DNA from 2 places in the Streptomyces sp. NPDC051315 genome. Region 2 is predicted to be linked to the other one. Evidence: predicted binding sites of a transcription regulator. Region 2 holds the regulator's gene; the other holds the start of a gene.
The links. The regulator HspR, encoded in region 2, represses chaperone genes until heat shock. The targets are predictions, from matches to a motif close to TTGAGNNNNNNNNNCTCAA.

Region 1 (8,453 bases), on a different contig from region 2:
CTCGAAGTCGCGTTCGGTGACGGCGCCGCCCGCGCTGTGGGTGCGCACGGCGAGGGACACCGTGTGGTGGCCGAGGGTGAGGTCGGAGTGGTGGTTCAGCTCCTCCTGGACCTGTGCGACATGGACGACCAGGGCGGTCGCGGCGAAGTGGGAGGCGAGCCGGTAGGAACGGGTGAGGCGGCCGGCGTCGAGGGACCAGCCGGGCAGCTCGGCGAGCCGGTCCTCGATCTCCTTCTGCGACAGCGGTTCGACGGCCATGGACCGGCTCCTCTCCTGGGTGTCGCGTACCCGTCCAGACTGCCACAGGAGAGGCGAGGCGGCCCTGGTCGGAGCGTCCCCGGCCGGCCGGCGCGCCACGCCGGCCGGGCCGGCACCGCCACGGAGCCGTCCTCGTGCCACGCGCCGCTCCTAGGCTACGGTCGACAGCATGACGACTGTCGCGACCGGCACCCGCGCCTCCTCCCCCGCCGCCCCCTCCGCCCAGGGCGTCGGCCCGTTGCTGCGGGCATGGCGGGAACGGCGGCGGGTGAGCCAGCTGGAGCTGGCCCTGCGCGCGGACTCCTCGGCCCGGCACATCAGCTTCATCGAGACCGGCCGCTCCCGGCCCAGCGAGGAGATGGTGCTGCGGCTCGCCGAGCACCTCGAGGTCCCCGTACGTGAGCGCAACGCCCTGCTGCTGGCGGCCGGTTACGCTCCCCACTACCGCGAGACCCCGCTGGACGACCCGGCGCTGGACGCGCTGCGGGCGGGCATGGAGCGCCTGATCCAGGGGTACGAACCGTACCCCGCGCTGGTCGTGGACGCGATGTACGACGTCATGGCGGCCAACCGCGGGATCATGATGCTGCTGGACGGCGTCCCGGAGTTCCTGCTGGGTCCGCCGGTGAACGCGATGCGTCTGACGCTCCACCCGCAGGGCCTCGCGCCGCGGATCCGCAACCTGCCGGAGTGGCGGGGGCACCTGCTCGCCCAGATGGAACGGCAGATCGCCCTGTACCGCTCCACTCCGCTGCGCGAGCTGTACGACGAGGTCGCCGCCTATCCGGTGCCGGAGAACGCGCCCGCGGCCGAACCGGCGGAGCCCGTGCCGTACTTCGCGCTGCCGATGCAGATCGAGCACGAGGGGCGGACGCTGTCGTTCATCTCGTCGATCTCCACGTTCAACACGCCGATGGACGTGACCGTCGCCGAGCTGGCCATCGAGACGCTGCTCCCGGCCGACCCGGCGACGGTCAAGTACCTGCACTCCCTCAGTGGCTGACGTGACGTCAGGTCAACGAGGTGGGGTCGGTCGCTGCGGGCCGGCCGTCGGTCCGGCGGGCCGTCAGTCGCAGCGGTCCGGCGGTCCGTCGGTCCTCAGTCGCGGTGGGCCGTCAGTCTCGGCGGTTCCGTCGGACGCGGCGGGCCGTCAGTCCGAGTCCCGTCAGTCGCGGCGGGCCGTCCAGGGCAGCGCGGCCGGACGGGCGCGGGAGGCGAGCGGGCCCACGCCGGCGGCGTACACCGCGAGGAAGGCGCCCGGTCCGAGGAGGTCGGGACGCGGCCTGGGGTGGCGGGTCCCGGACCGGAGTGCGCCGGCCCGGAACCCGCCGCCTCCACGATCCCGTCCGCGCCCGATCCGGTCGATTACCCATGAGGTAATGCCCGACCCGCCGTCCTGACCGGCGCCCCACCCTCCCCCGGTCTCCTCTCGTCCCCTCCCGTCTCTTCCCGTCCCCTCCCCTGCCCTCCGTCCCCTCCCGTCTCGTCCCGTCTCGTCCCCACCGCGGGCCCGATCCGGTCCGTCGCGGCTCCCGCCCGGTGCTCCCGCGTGGCGATCACCTCACCGTCGCCCCTGTGAGAGCAGGGCCGGGACATGACACACTGACCCGCGTGCCTCGACACGCAGGGGAGACGTGGCGTGAGTGAGCGGCGGCCCGCGCCCACGGTGGGCCAGGTGGTACTCGGCAGGCGGTTGCAGGACCTGCGTGAGGCGGCCGGCCTCGGCCGTGAGGAGGCGGCCCGCGCGCTGCGCGTGGCCCCGGCGACCGTACGGCGCATGGAGACGGCCGAGGTCGCGCTGAAGATCCCGTACGTGCAGGTGCTGCTGGAGACCTACGGGGTATCCGAGGAGGAGACCGCGGCGTTCGTCGCGCTCGCCGAGGACGCGAACCGGCCGGGCTGGTGGCAGCGGTTCCACGACGTGCTGCCGGAGTGGTTCAGCCTGTACGTGAGCCTGGAGGGCGCGGCGCGGCTGATCCGCTCCTACGAACCGCACTTCGTGCCGGGGCTGTTGCAGACCGAGGCGTACGCGCGGGCCGTGCTGGAGGCCGGGACGGTCGGGCAGACGAGCCCCGAGGCGATCGAGGGGCATGTGTCGCTGCGCATGGCCCGGCAGCGGCTGCTGGACGGCCCGAACCCGCCGCACCTGTGGGTGGTGATGGACGAGACGGTGCTGCGCCGCCCCGTCAGCGTCGACGCCACGGTGATGTACGAACAGCTCGACCGTCTCCTGGAGCTCGCCGGCCGCGACCGGATCACCCTGCAGGTCGCCGAGTTCGCGACCGGTCCGCACCCGGGGACGTACGCGCCGTTCTCCCTGTTCCGGTTCGGTGAGCCCGAGCTGCCCGACATGGTCGTCACCGAGTACCTGTCCGGCGCCCTGTACCTCGACTCGCGCCAGGAGGTCTCCGCGCATCTGGAGGTCCTCGACCACATGACGACCCACGCCGCGTCGGCGCAGCGCACGAGGGAGATCCTGCGGGACATCCGCGGGGCCGGCTGAGCGGACCCCGCCGCGCCGGATCCCGCGTCACCCCCGCGCCCCGCCCCACACACCAGCCCCAGGCCGCCACCGCACCGCTCCGGTCCACCGCTTGGGTCCAGCCCACCACACCGCTCCAGTCCAGCCGTCACCGCACCGCCTCAGCCGTCACGACCCCTGGGAGAAGACCCGCATGACCGGATCCGAGTCCGCAGCATCCGTCCGCATCGACACCAGCAGGCCTCATCCGGCCCGCGTGTACGACTGGTGGCTGGGCGGCAAGGACAACTACCCCGTGGACGAGGAGCTGGCCCGCCGGATCCTCGCCGTGGACGGCACGGTGCTGCGCGGAGCGCGCGCCAACCGCCGGTTCATGCAGCGGGCCGTGCGCACCGTCGCCGAGGCCGGGACGCGCCAGTTCCTGGACATCGGCACCGGGATCCCCACCGAGCCGAACCTGCACCAGGTCGCGCAGACCGTCGCCCCGGAGTCGAAGGTCGTGTACGCGGACAACGACCCGATCGTGCTGCGGCACGCGGAGGCGCTGCTGCACGGCTCGCCCGAGGGCTCCACGCACTACGTGCACGCCGACGTCCGTGACGTCGACGGCCTGCTGGACCGGGCGGCCGACTCCCTGGACCTCGACCGGCCGGTCGCCCTGTCGCTGGTGGCGCTCACCCACTACCTGGGCGAGGACCCGGCCGGCGACGACGTGTACGGCCTGCTGAAGCGGTACGTGTCCGCGCTCGCGCCGGGCAGCCACCTGATCCTGTCGCAGGTCACCCCCGACCTGAACCCCGAGGCCATCGAGAAGGCGGCGCACCACTTCCGGCAGAGCGGCACCCCGTTCCACCCGCGCTCGCTGGCGGAGTTCTCCCGCTTCTTCGAGGGGCTGGAGCTGCTGGGCCCGGGTGTGATCCCGGTCTCCGGCTGGCGGCCGGAGCCGCAGGACGTGGCGCTGCAGGCGGAGGGGATCGTGCCGGTGTACGCGGGGGTCGCGCGCAAACCCTGACCCGTCGGCGCGGGGTGACCCGTACGGGCGCTGTGAACGGGTGCGCTCCCGCGCCCGCCCCTAGGTTCGAGACACGGGGGTGAGCAAGGGAGCGCACGTGACCGCACCACGGACACCGCCCACCGAGCCCGGCACGGCGCACCTCGCCGAGTCCGCCGGAACCGGCTCCGACACCGGCACCGGCACAGCTGTCGGCGTCGTCACCAGCGTCGGCGCCGGTGACGCGAGGGAGGTCTGATGCCCACCGACGCCGTGCTGTACCAGGCGGCCGCGCTCTGCCTGACCCACCCGGACGACGACTTCCACGCCCGGCTACCGCTGCTGCGCGAGGCCGCCCCGCAGCTGCGGGAGTTCACCGATCACGCGGCCGTGACGCCGCCCCGGGAGCTGGCCGCTCACTATCTGCGGGTCTTCGACGGGGAGAACCGGCACAGCCTGTACCTGAGCCGGTGGCGGGACACGGACCCCCGGCGGCCCGGCACGCCCCCGGCCCGCTTCCGCGACCTCTACCGGCGGTACGGGCTGGAGGTCACCGGTGAGGAGCCGCCCGACTTCCTGCCGGCCGTGCTGGAGTTCGCGGCCCGCACCGGCGACACCGGCCCGCTCACCGATCACCGCCACGGCCTGGAGCGGCTCCGCGCGCGGCTCACCGGCTGCGGTACGCCGTATGCGGCGGTCCTGAACGCGGTGTGCGCCACAGTGCCGGCCGCAGGCACCGACGCGCGCCCCTGACGACCCGGTGACCGCCCCGCCGGAGCGGCCTAGGCGCCCTTGGCCTGGTCCTGGTCGTCGTCGACGATCTCGGCGTCGACGACCGTCTCGTCGTCCTGCTTCCGGGCCGAACCGCCACCCGCGCCGCCGCCCGCCGCGTCGGACCCCGGCGGGGTCTGCTGCTGGGCCTGTGCGTACATGGCCTGACCCATGCGCTGGCTGACGGTGGCGAGTTTGTCGACGCCGGCCCGCAGGGCGCCGGTGTCGGCGTTCTGCTCCAGGAGCGTCTTCAGTTCCGCGATCGCCGCCTCGACCTCGCCCTTGACGTCGGCCGGCACGCGCGCGCCCTCGCCCGCGTCGTCGCGGAGGAACTTCTCGGTCTGGTAGACGAGTTGTTCGGCCTGGTTGCGGGTCTCGGCGGCCTCCCGGCGTGTGCGGTCCTCCTCCGCGTACTGCTCGGCCTCGCGCATCATGCGGTCGATGTCGTCCTTGGGGAGGGCGGAGCCGCCGGTCACCGTCATCTTCTGTTCGCGGCCGGTCGCCAGGTCCTTGGCGGAGACGTGCATGATGCCGTTGGCGTCGATGTCGAAGGCCACCTCGATCTGCGGGACGCCGCGCGGGGCCGGCGGAAGGCCGGTGAGGTCGAAGACGCCGAGCTTCTTGTTGTAGGCGGCGATCTCACGTTCGCCCTGGTAGACCTGGATGCCGACCGAGGGCTGGTTGTCGGTGGCCGTGGTGAAGATCTCCGAACGGCGGGTGGGGATCGTGGTGTTCCGTTCGATGAGCTTCGTCATGATGCCGCCCTTGGTCTCGATGCCCAGGGACAGCGGGGTGACGTCGAGGAGCAGGACGTCCTTGACGTCGCCGCGGAGGACACCCGCCTGCAGGGCGGCGCCGACGGCCACCACCTCGTCGGGGTTGACGCCCTTGTGCGGGTCCTTGCCGGTCAGCTCCCGCACCAGGTCCGTCACCGCGGGCATCCGGGTCGAGCCGCCGACGAGGATGACGTGGTCGATCACGGAGAGTTTGATGTTGGCGTCCTTGACGGCCTGGTGGAAGGGCGTCTTGCAGCGGTCGAGCAGGTCGGCCGTCAGCTCCTGGAACTGGGCGCGCGTCAGTTTCTCGTCGAGGTGCAGGGGGCCTTCGGCGGAGGCGGTGATGTAGGGGAGGTTGATCGTCGTCTCGGTCGAGCTGGACAGTTCGATCTTCGCCTTCTCGGCGCCTTCGCGCAGCCGTTGCAGCGCCATCCTGTCGTTGCTCAGGTCGATGCCGTACTGGCCCTTGAACGTCTTCACCAGGTGTTCGACGATCCGCTGGTCCCAGTCGTCGCCGCCGAGGTGGGTGTCGCCGTTGGTGGCCTTGACCTCGATGACGCCGTCGCCGATCTCCAGCAGCGACACGTCGAAGGTGCCGCCGCCGAGGTCGAAGACGAGGACGGTCTGCTCCTCACCGCGGTCGAGGCCGTAGGCGAGGGCGGCCGCGGTGGGCTCGTTGATGATCCGCAGCACCTTCAGGCCGGCGATCTCCCCGGCCTCCTTGGTGGCCTGCCGCTGGGCGTCGTCGAAGTAGGCGGGCACGGTGATCACCGCGTCCGTGACGTCCTCTCCGAGGTAGGACTCGGCGTCCCGCTTCAGCTTCTGCAGGACCCTGGCGGACAGCTCCTGGGCGCGGTAGCGGGTGCCGTCCACATCGCCGTGCTCGGGGAAGCGCCAGTGCGCGTCACCCATGTGGCGCTTGACCGAGCGTGCGGTGCGGTCGACGTTGGTGACGGCCTGCCGCTTGGCGACCTCGCCGACGAGCACCTCGCCGTTCTTGGCGAAGGCCACGACCGACGGGGTGGTCCTGGCCCCCTCCGCGTTGGCGATGACCGTGGGCTCGCCGCCCTCCAGGACGGCCACCACCGAGTTCGTGGTGCCGAGATCGATCCCGACCGAGCGTCCCATCGCTGTCCCCTTCCGCCAGGGAGCCCCGCGCTTCCGGACTTCCAGCACAAAACTTGAGCGGGCTTCTGTCAATGGGGGCGTGCGCCGCCCCCGCGGTCGTGGGCCGTGCGCCCCGCGCGCTCTCGGGTGCGCGCGCCCTCCGAGGAGGGCCGTGAGCCCTGCCGGGCACCCGGCGGACGGTTCCGCCGGTCAGGAGGACAGGTGCCCCGCCGGACGCTTTCGATGCGGCTCCCCGCGCAGCTCCACCGCCCGCCGGGGCCGGTCGGTGATCACCACGTCCACGCGCCGGTCGGCGAGGAAGGCGCGCAGCCCCGCGTCGTCGTTGACCGTCCACACCATGGTGAACAGGTGGTGCCGGACCGCCCCCCGCAGCACGCCGGCGCGCGCCAGCCGCCGGTGCACGGCGACGCCGTGCGCGCCGCAGGCCCGCAGGCGCCGTAGCGGGAACAGCTCACTCGCCCGGGTCCCCACCAGCCGGCCCGCCGCGATCTCGGCGCGGTCGCGGCCCAGCGACAGGGCGGTCCGCACCCCGGGGAAGGACCGGGTGATCGCGGCGACGGAACGGTCCTCCAGGGTGGTCGCGACGAACCCGTCCCGGCCGAGCAGCGCCACCGCACGGTCGATCAGCTCGCGCTCGTAGCCGGTCTCCTTCAGGTCGAGGTGCCCGACCAGCTTCCCGGCGACCAGCGCCATGACGTCCTCGACGACCGGGACGGCGTATCCGGCGCGGGCGCACAGCTCGGCGTAGCCGATCCGGGACAGCGGTGGTCCGGTGCGGCAGGCGCGCGCGTCGTGGTGGACGACGAGCACGCCGTCTGCGGTCCGCCGGATGTCGAACTCGGCGTACTCGGCGCCGGAGGCGAGTGCGTCCTCGTACGCCTCGCGGGTGGCGGCGCCGCGTCGTTCGGAGCCGCCGCGGTGGGCGGAGACGGCGGGGTACGGCCCCATGGGCTCACCTCCCTGTCCGGTGTCCGGCCGCTTGCGGCACCGTCGTCGTCCCTGTCCGCCGCCGGGACGTCACCCGGCCTGTCCGGTCGCCCGGACCGCAGCCCGTTATACCCGGCCCGGCCGCCCCGAACCGAACGGGGGTGCGAGCCGTCCGTGGTGGACGGCCCGCACCCCCGGCGGGTGGTGGGGTGTCGGCTCAGGCGAGCTTCGCCGACAGCGTGATCGGTACGGCCTTCAGGGCCTGGCTGACCGGGCAGTTGGCCTTGGCCTCCTCGGCGGCGGCCACGAACGCGTCGTGGTCGAGGCCGGGCACGGTGCCCTCCACGGTCAGGTGGATGCCGGTGATGCCCTCACCCGGCTGGAAGGTGACGTCGGCCGAGGCGACGAGTTTGGTGGGCGGGGTGCCGGCACCGGCGAGGGCGTGCGAGAAGGCCATCGAGAAGCAGCTGGAGTGGGCGGCCGCGATCAGCTCCTCCGGGCTGGTCCTGCCGTTCGCCTCCTGGGAGCGGGAGGCCCACGTCACGGGCTGCTGGTCGATGGCACCGGAGGAGTCGAAGCTGACGACGCCGTTGCCCTCGAGCAGGTTGCCTTCCCAGACGGTGTGTGCGGAGCGCGTGGTGGCCACGACGATTCCTTTCCAAGTACTGGCTGATACGGCGGGGGCGGTCCCGTTTCCGGGTGCCTGTGCCCCATCCGATCACACCGGACCCCGCCGTACCCAGCGGACGGGGCAACGACGCCGGGCGCGTCGGCGCTGTCGCCCGCGGCGCCGGGCCCTCATCGCACCCGGAAGACCGGCCCGCGCGGCGTGAACGGCAGCCGGCTGCCCTGCGGGATCAGGTACGCGTGCTCGCGCCGTATCCGCAGGGTGTCGCACCAGCCGTCGGTGATGACGAGGACCGGCGCGCCGGGCGGGAAGTCGTCGGCGCGGTGCAGCAGGTCGACACCGGGCTGCAGGACCGTGCCGCCGCGCCCGTGGACGCGGACCCGGCCGGCGATCTCGGTGACGGGGAGGTAGCCCGCGTCGTGCGGGGCCGCGTCGCAGAAGACGACCCGGGCGGCCGGTACGTCGCGGGCCTCGGCGTAGGAGGCGATCGCG
Region 2 (8,453 bases):
GGTGACGGCCGGTCCCGCGAAGTCCACCCCGGGCTCCCCGTCGGCCACCCCGTCGACCGAGCCGTCCGAGTCCCCGTCCGCCCCCGCCTCCGCGACCCCGCCGGCGTCCGCCTCCACCACCCCGGCCGCCGCCACGACGACCACCACCACGACCAGCGGCTCCCTGGCCGCCACCGGTTCCGGCGGCACGGGCCGGTACGCGGCCCTCGCCGCCGTCCTGGTCGCACTGGGCGGCGCGGCCACCTGGTTCGGCGTCCGCCGCCGGGGCTCGCGCGTCTGACGGTGGGTCACCGCCCTCGCGGGCCCGGAGGGTGACGCTCCCTCCGGGCCGTTTCCCCGTGGACCGGTACCGTCGTCCCGATCATGCTTCATCACGGGGAACGGACACTCCATGCGCATCGGGCGAGCACTCACCGTCGGCGTCACCCTCCTCACCCTGACGGTGGTCACGGGGTGCGGCGGTGACGACGGGACCACCACGGACAACGGTGCGGAGGCCGCCGCCACCCCGGACCGGGCCCGCACCACGGCTCCGGCCGGCGGTGACACCGCGGGTGACGGCACGACCGGCGGCAGCTCCACTGCCGGCGGTACCACCGAGCAGGGCTTCGACGGCGCGCTCCCCGAGGCGTCGGACATCGCCACCCTCGCGCGGTACGTCGACCTCTTCACCTCCTGCAAGGAGGTGGAGACCGGTGACGCGTACGACGCCGGCCACGACGCCTCGGACGCCGCCTGGGGTTCGCAGGAGGCGGCGGACGCCTCGTGGGGCATCGGGGAGCGCGCCGTGTGCAAGGACTTCACGTACCCCATAGCCCTGCTGACGGTGTCGGACATGAGGACGTTCCAGACCGCGGCCAAGGCCGCCGGCGACGAGTTCGCCGTCGGGGAGAACATCGCGGTCGTCCCGGTCGGCGACGAACAGGTCGAGGCCCTGTCGAACTCGGAACTCGTCTTCCTCAGCTGCGACCCGGACTTCGCGCCGCCGAGCGGCTACCGGACGGAGTCGGCCCTCGTCGACGGTTGCGTGCTGAGCGACTACTGGCCCGCCTGACCCCGGCCACCCGGCCGCCCCCCGCTCGATCCCGCGCCCGTACAACCAATCCCCGTCCTGACCGGTCCTTTTCGCGACGGCTGATCTGCGCCGTCGCCGAAGAGGACCGAAGGACGGAATGAACCGAGCCAGACGCACGACCGCCGCGGCAGCGACCGCGCTCGTGCTCGCCACCGCGGGCGGCCTGATCGCCGTCACGGCCGCGCCGGCCTCCGCCGCCGGCTGCGTCCCGCCCGCCTACACGCGGCAGATCTTCGCCAACACCACGTTCTCCGGTACGCCGAAGCAGACCGGCTGCGACGCCGTGATCAGCGAGAACTGGGGCACCGGCGCACCGGCCACCGGGGTGCCGTCGAACTACTTCGGCGTCCGCTGGGCGGTGACCCGCGACTTCGGCTCCGGCGGCCCGTTCACGTTCACGGCCGCCGCCCGGGACGGCATCCGCGTCTACCTCGACGGCGTCCGCAAGGTCGACGTCTGGAAGAACGTCTCGACGACGGTGACGAAGACCGTCAACCTCAGCATCCCCTCCGGCAAGCACACTCTCCGCATCGACTACGTCAACTGGACGGGCTCCGCCGACGTCAAGTTCGCGTACACGCCGAGGACGTCCGCGACCGTCGACACGGTGGCCCCGCTGGCACCGAAGGGCGTCTGGACGTCGTACGACACCGTCGGCCTCAAGGCGTACGTGCGCTGGGCGAAGAACCACGAGATGGACCTCGCCGGGTACCACGTCTACCGGCGGCTCGCGGGAAGCACCAGCTGGTCCCGGGTGAACAGCACCCTGCTGACGGGCACGGCCCTCACCGACGCCCCGCCCCCCACCGGCCAGGGCTACTCCTACGAGGTCCGCGCCGTGGACAAGGCCGGGCGGGTGTCGCCCGGTTCGGCGGACGTCTCCGTCACCACCGTCGACCGTACGGGCCCGGCGGCACCGACCGGACTCACCGTCACCGGTGACTGCTACGGGAACAGGCTCGCCTGGAACCCCGTGGCGGGCGCCGCCGGGTACCGGGTGGAGTACTCCCCGCAGGCCTCGGGACCCTTCACCCTGCTGCAGTTCACCACGGACCCGCGGCACCGGGACCTCGACGCCCCGTGCAACGCGCCGCGGTACTACCGCGTCCTGGCCCTGGACCCGCTGGACAATCCGTCGGCCCCCTCGGCCGTGGTGCTCGGGGACGGAGTGGACCGGACCCCGCCGGAGGCGCCCTTCGACGTCGAGGCCTGGGCCGAGGCGTCGGACGTCGACGTCTACTGGAAGGTGTCGCCCTCGACCCAGGCGGACCTCTCCCAGGAGGGCACGCTGCGGGTCTACCGCTCCGCCGGCACCACGGTCGCCCCCGACGCTCAGCCCCTCGACTGCGACATCCGGTACCACGGCAGCACCTCCTCCTCCCCGTGGTACGAGGCCATCTGCCCGAGCACCGACGACTGGGCCCCCGACAGCGTCTACGCCTACGCGGTCACCGCCGTCGACCAGTTCGGCAACGAGTCGCCGCGCTCGACCGTGATCGCGCGCAACGAGGACGCGGTGCCGCCCGCCCCCGTGACCGGGCTGAAGGCCACGCCCCGCAGGGACGGCGTGCTGGTGGAGTGGAACGCCGGCCCCGAGCCGGACGTGTCGACCTACGACGTCTTCTACGGCGTGATGAAGGACGGCGAGCCCGAGTGGCTCGGCCCCTGCAACAACGGTTCCATCTGGAACACCGCCCAGCTGTGCGTCAACCTGCCCGACGGCGAGGACTACGTCTTCACCGCCGTGGCCGACGACCGTTGGGGCAACCAGCTCCCCCTCACCGACCCCTCGGTGCCCCATGTGGCCGCGACCGAGCTCGATGTGCGTCCCCCGGTCACGGCCCCCGAGGGCAGCCCGATCTCCGTCATCAGCGGCTGGACCCAGTACACGTGGATGCCCATGTACTGGAAGTGCGCGCCCGGAGCGGACTGCTCCCAGGTGACGGGCTACCACGTGGACCGCTGGGACCCGGCCCAGGGCGCGTACGTCCGCCTGACCCAGGCCCCGCTCCCCGCCGGCGCCGACCGCTACGAGGACCCGGGCGCCAAGCTCGGTGACACGTACTTCTACCGCGTCACCCCGGTCCTGGCCGACGGCTCGGAGGGCGTCCCTGCCACCGGCTGGCGCCTGTACGCCGCCACGGTCTAGCCCGGCCGGCCCACGCGGAAGGGCCCGTCACCCCACCGGGTGACGGGCCCTTCCCTTACCGCTGACGCGGCCGGAGACCGCCCTACTCCGCCTGCTGCCGCTTCGGCCGCCACACCACCAGCGCGCTGGTCTGCTGCACCTCCTGGTACGGCACCAGGTCGCGCCGGTAGGAGGCGTGCACGGCGGCCTCGCGCTGCTGCATCGCCGCCGCCGCGCCGTCCAGGGCCGCTTCCAGTTCCGCGACGCGGGACTGGAGCGCGGCGACCTGGTTCTCCAGCTCGATGATCCGCTTGATGCCGGCCAGGTTGATGCCCTCGTCCTGCGACAACTGCTGGACGGTGCGCAGCAGTTCGATGTCGCGGGCCGAGTAGCGCCGGCCCCGGCCCGCGGTGCGGTCCGGGGACACCAGACCCAGACGGTCGTACTGGCGCAGCGTCTGCGGGTGGAGGCCGGAGAGCTGGGCCGCCACCGAGATGACGTAGACCGGGGTCTCCTCGGTCAGTTCATACGGGTTACGCCGACGGCCGTCCATCACCCTCAAGCTCCCTTCGCGGCCTCGAACAGCTCCGCCCGCGGGTCCTCACCCGCGGTCGCCTCGCGATACGCCTCCAGTGCGTCACGAGCCTTCCCCGACAGGTCCTTCGGAACACTCACCTCCACGGTGACCAGCAGGTCGCCGCGGGTGCCGTCCTTGCGGACCGCGCCCTTGCCCCGTGCGCGCATGGTGCGGCCGTTGGGGGTGCCGGGCGGCAGTTTCAGCGTCAGGGCCGGGCCGCCGAGGGTGGGCACCCTGACCTCCCCGCCCAGTGCGGCCTCCGCGAAGGTGACGGGCACGGTGACGGTGAGGTTGTCGTCCTTGCGGCCGAAGACCGGGTGCGCGCCGACGTGGACGACGACGTACAGGTCGCCGGCCGGTCCGCCGCGTTCACCGGGGGCGCCCTTGCCGCGCAGCCGGATCCGCTGCCCGTCGGTGACGCCCGCGGGGATGCGGACCTGCATCGTGCGGGAGGACTTGGCCCGGCCGCTGCCCTTGCACTCCATGCAGGGGTGCTCGGCGATCAGTCCGCGGCCCTTGCAGTCCGGGCAGGGGTCGGTGAGGGAGAAGCCTCCACCGGAGCCCCGCGCCACCTGGCCGGTGCCGACGCAGGTGGGGCACACGCGCGGTGTGCCGTTCTTGTCGCCGGTGCCCGAACAGGCCTTGCACGGGGACTGCGAGGACATGCGCAGCGGAACGGTCGCGCCCTCGATGGCCTCCGTGAAGCTCAGCGTGACCTCGGACTCGATGTCCTGGCCCCGCCGGGGCTGGGTGCGCGCGCCCGTGGGACCGCCGCGGTTGAACAGGCCCCCGAAGACGTCACCGAGTCCGCCGCCGAAGCCGCCGGCTCCCCCGCCGCCCTGGGCGCCTCCGAAGAGGTCGCCCAGGTCGAAGTTGAAGGAGCCGCCGCCCGCGCCCGGCCCCGGGCGGAAGCCGCCGTTGCCGAAGAGGGCGCGTGCCTCGTCGTACTCCTTGCGCTTCTTGGGGTCGCCGAGCACGTCGTTCGCCTCGGAGATCTCCTTGAAGCGCTCCTCGGCCTTGGCGTTGCCCTTGTTGGCGTCCGGGTGGTACTCGCGGGCGAGCTTCCGGTACGCCTTCTTGATCTCGGCCTCGGTGGCGTCCTTGGGGACGCCGAGGACCTTGTAGTAGTCCTTCTCGATGAAGTCCTTGGTGCTCATCCTCGACGTCCCTCCTCTCTCATCGATTCAAGCTCAGCCCTCGTCCGGGCCACCGCTCTCCTTGTCGTCGGCCGCCGTGTCGCTCTCCTCGGCCGGCTTGACCGTCTGGGCCCCCGGCTGGGGTTCGGCCACCGCCACCCGCGCGGGGCGGATGGTGCGCTCGCCGATCCGGTACCCGGGCTGCAGAATCGCCACGCACGTCGTCTCGGTGACGTCCGGCGCGTAGCTGTGCATCAGGGCCTCGTGGATCGTCGGGTCGAAGGGCTCGCCCTCCTTGCCGAACTGCTGCAGACCCATCTTCGCCGCGACGGTCTCCAGCGACTCGGCGACGGACTTGAATCCGCCGACGAGTTCGCCGTGTTCCCGCGCGCGGCCGATGTCGTCGAGCACGGGCAGGAGCTCGGTCAGGAGGTTCGCGATGGCGATCTCCTTGACCGCGATCCGGTCGCGCTCGACCCGGCGGCGGTAGTTCTGGTACTCGGCCTGCAGGCGCTGGAGGTCCGCGGTGCGCTCACCGAGCGCGGTGCGGGTCTGGTCCAGCTGGGCCGTCAGACCGGTGATCTGTGCGTTCACGTCCCCGGCCGGGGCCGCGCCCTCCTCCGGGGAGGGGGCGGCCTTCGGCTCGGCGTCGTCGGGGGTGGCGCCGGAGGGGACGTCGGGCTTCTCCTCGAAGCCCGGGGTCTCCTCCGTCACGCGGCACCGTCCTTGCGCTCGTCGTCCACGATCTCGGCGTCGACGACGTCGTCGTCGGCGGCCTTCCCACCGGCGGCGGCACCCTCGGGACCGCCCGCGGCCTGCGCGGCCTGGGCGTCGGCGTACATGGCCTGGCCCAGCTTCTGCGAGACGGCGGCGACCTTCTCGGTGGCGGTGCGGATCTCGGCCGTGTCCTCGCCCTTGAGCTTCTCCTTCAGCTCGGCGACGGCTTCCTCGACCTCGGTCTTGACCTCGCCGGGGACCTTGTCCTCGTTGTCCTTGAGGAACTTCTCGGTCTGGTAGACCAGCTGCTCGCCCTGGTTGCGGGCCTCGGCGGCCTCGCGGCGGCGGTGGTCCTCCTCCGCGTACTGCTCGGCCTCCTGGCGCATGCGGTCGACCTCGTCCTTCGGCAGCGAGGAGCCGCCGGTGACGGTCATCTTCTGCTCCTTGCCCGTGCCCAGGTCCTTCGCGGTCACGTGCATGATGCCGTTGGCGTCGATGTCGAAGGAGACCTCGATCTGCGGGACGCCGCGCGGCGCCGGCGGCAGACCGGTCAGCTCGAACATCCCGAGCTTCTTGTTGTACGCCGCGATCTCGCGCTCGCCCTGGTAGACCTGGATCTGCACGGACGGCTGGTTGTCCTCGGCCGTGGTGAAGATCTCGGAGCGCTTGGTCGGGATCGTGGTGTTGCGCTCGATCAGCTTGGTCATGATGCCGCCCTTGGTCTCGATGCCGAGGGACAGCGGGGTCACGTCGAGGAGCAGGACGTCCTTGACCTCACCCTTGAGGACACCGGCCTGGAGCGAGGCGCCGATGGCGACGACCTCGTCCGGGTTCACACCCTTGTTGGCCTCCTTGCCGCCGGTCAGCTCCTTGACGAGCTCGGCGACGGCGGGCATACGGGTGGAGCCACCGACGAGGACGACGTGGTCGATCTCGTTGATGGAGACGCCGGCGTCCTTCATGACGTTGAAGAACGGGGTCTTGCAGCGCTCGAGCAGGTCCGCGGTGAGCTGCTGGAACTGGGCGCGGGTGAGCTTCTCGTCCAGGTGCAGCGGGCCCTCGGCGGAGGCGGTGATGTAGGGCAGGTTGATCGAGGTCTCGGTGGACGAGGAGAGCTCGATCTTCGCCTTCTCGGCGGCCTCACGCAGACGCTGGAGCGCCATCTTGTCCTTGGAGAGGTCCACGCCGTGGCCGCTCTGGAACTGCTTGACCAGGTAGTCGACGACGCGCTGGTCCCAGTCGTCACCACCGAGGTGGTTGTCACCGTTGGTGGCCTTCACCTCGACGACGCCGTCACCGATCTCCAGGAGGGACACGTCGAAGGTGCCGCCACCGAGGTCGAAGACGAGGATCGTCTGGTCGTCCTTGTCGAGGCCGTAGGCGAGCGCGGCCGCGGTGGGCTCGTTGACGATGCGGAGCACGTTGAGACCGGCGATCTCACCGGCTTCCTTCGTCGCCTGGCGCTCGGAGTCGTTGAAGTAGGCGGGGACGGTGATGACCGCGTCGGTCACCTTCTCGCCCAGGTAGGCCTCGGCGTCCCGCTTCAGCTTCTGCAGGATGAAGGCGGAGATCTGCTGCGGGTTGAAGTCCTTCCCGTCCAGCTGGATCTTCCAGTCGGTGCCCATGTGACGCTTCACGGAACGGATGGTCCGGTCCACGTTGGTGACCGCCTGACGCTTGGCGACCTCGCCGACCAGCACCTCGCCGTTCTTGGCGAAGGCGACGACGGACGGCGTGGTCCTGGCGCCCTCGGCGTTGGTGATGACGGTGGGCTCGCCGCCCTCCAGAACGCTGACGACGGAGTTAGTCGTGCCCAGGTCGATGCCGACCGCACGTGCCATGGTGATCTTCCTCCAGCTGACTTGAGTGGAACGGACTCAAGTGTGCACGAGGCTCACCGCCCGGTCAACAGACCTGAGTCGGCCGGACTCAACTCTTATCCGTTCCTTACACGCAAGGACCCGCTGACCTGCGAGGACGCCATACGGCGCGGTGTTCGCACCGGGGATTCGGCCGACCGCCTGGGGGGTTGCACCACGGAGACGTGTTGACGCCGGGCGCGGTTCCGGCCCCGCACGGCACCCTCCCCGGGGCGCGCGTACACCGGCACCCGCCACAGCCCGAGGACGACGACCAGGACGCCGCCCGCCACCCAGAGCGCGGCGTGCGCGCCCGCCCAGCCGGTGTGCACCAACGCCCCGACGAGCACCCCCGCGAAGGCCGCGGCACCGACGACGACCGTCACCCCCTGCGGCGTGAGCCCGAGCCGCCTCAGCCGGTGGGCGAGATGGTCGGGGGCGCGCCGCCGCAGCGGGCGTCCGGCGGCGCGGCGCGCCAGCAGGACGAGGGCGGCGTCGGCGGTGGCGACCGCGGTGAGCGCGAACAGCACGCCCGCGCCGGCCGCCGCGTCCTGTCCCGCGCGGAAGGTCACCGCCGCGACGGCGAGCAGGAAACCGGCGAACAGCGCGCCGCAGCCGCCGAGCGCCACGCGCGCGGGAGGCCAGTTGTGCATCAGGAACCCGGTCAGCGCGGCGGCGAGCACGCTCAGCAGCACCGCGAGCCCGTCCATCACCTCGGCCGCCGCGCACACGGCCGCGCCGAAGGCGGTGACGACCGCCACCGTGCCGGCCACGCCGTCGGCGTGGTCGAGGGACCGGAAGGCGAGCGCGACACAGGTGATCCAGCCGACGGCCACGACGCCGGCGGCGACACCGGTGTCGCCGTACGGCACCACGCAGGCCGCCGCCACGGCCGTACCGGCGACCAGGAACCGCGTCTTGAGCCGCCACACGTCCGCGATCAGCCCGAGTGCGGCGAGCC

Region 1: the regulator HspR is predicted to act here: its motif matches at 6,460-6,478, upstream of dnaK (molecular chaperone DnaK).

What each region holds. Positions count from the first base shown of each region.
Region 1 is NZ_JBITEN010000004.1:57,932-66,384, reverse strand. Features, by position in the region: gene ACIBBD_RS09505 (4a-hydroxytetrahydrobiopterin dehydratase) at 1-258, opposite strand, end outside; gene ACIBBD_RS09500 (helix-turn-helix domain-containing protein) at 428-1,261, shown strand; gene ACIBBD_RS09495 (helix-turn-helix domain-containing protein) at 1,898-2,761, shown strand; gene ACIBBD_RS09490 (SAM-dependent methyltransferase) at 2,934-3,752, shown strand; gene ACIBBD_RS09485 (hypothetical protein) at 3,850-3,990, shown strand; gene ACIBBD_RS09480 (nitrate reductase molybdenum cofactor assembly chaperone) at 3,990-4,484, shown strand; gene dnaK (molecular chaperone DnaK) at 4,514-6,406, opposite strand; gene ACIBBD_RS09470 (glycerophosphodiester phosphodiesterase family protein) at 6,596-7,354, opposite strand; gene ACIBBD_RS09465 (OsmC family protein) at 7,551-7,979, opposite strand; gene ACIBBD_RS09460 (hypothetical protein) at 8,132-8,453, opposite strand, start outside.
Region 2 is NZ_JBITEN010000003.1:486,720-495,172, reverse strand. Features, by position in the region: gene ACIBBD_RS08635 (hypothetical protein) at 1-280, shown strand, start outside; gene ACIBBD_RS08630 (hypothetical protein) at 392-1,054, shown strand; gene ACIBBD_RS08625 (fibronectin type III domain-containing protein) at 1,173-3,224, shown strand; gene ACIBBD_RS08620 (heat shock protein transcriptional repressor HspR) at 3,307-3,756, opposite strand; gene dnaJ (molecular chaperone DnaJ) at 3,762-4,937, opposite strand; gene grpE (nucleotide exchange factor GrpE) at 4,971-5,630, opposite strand; gene dnaK (molecular chaperone DnaK) at 5,627-7,474, opposite strand; gene ACIBBD_RS08600 (MraY family glycosyltransferase) at 7,570-8,453, opposite strand, start outside.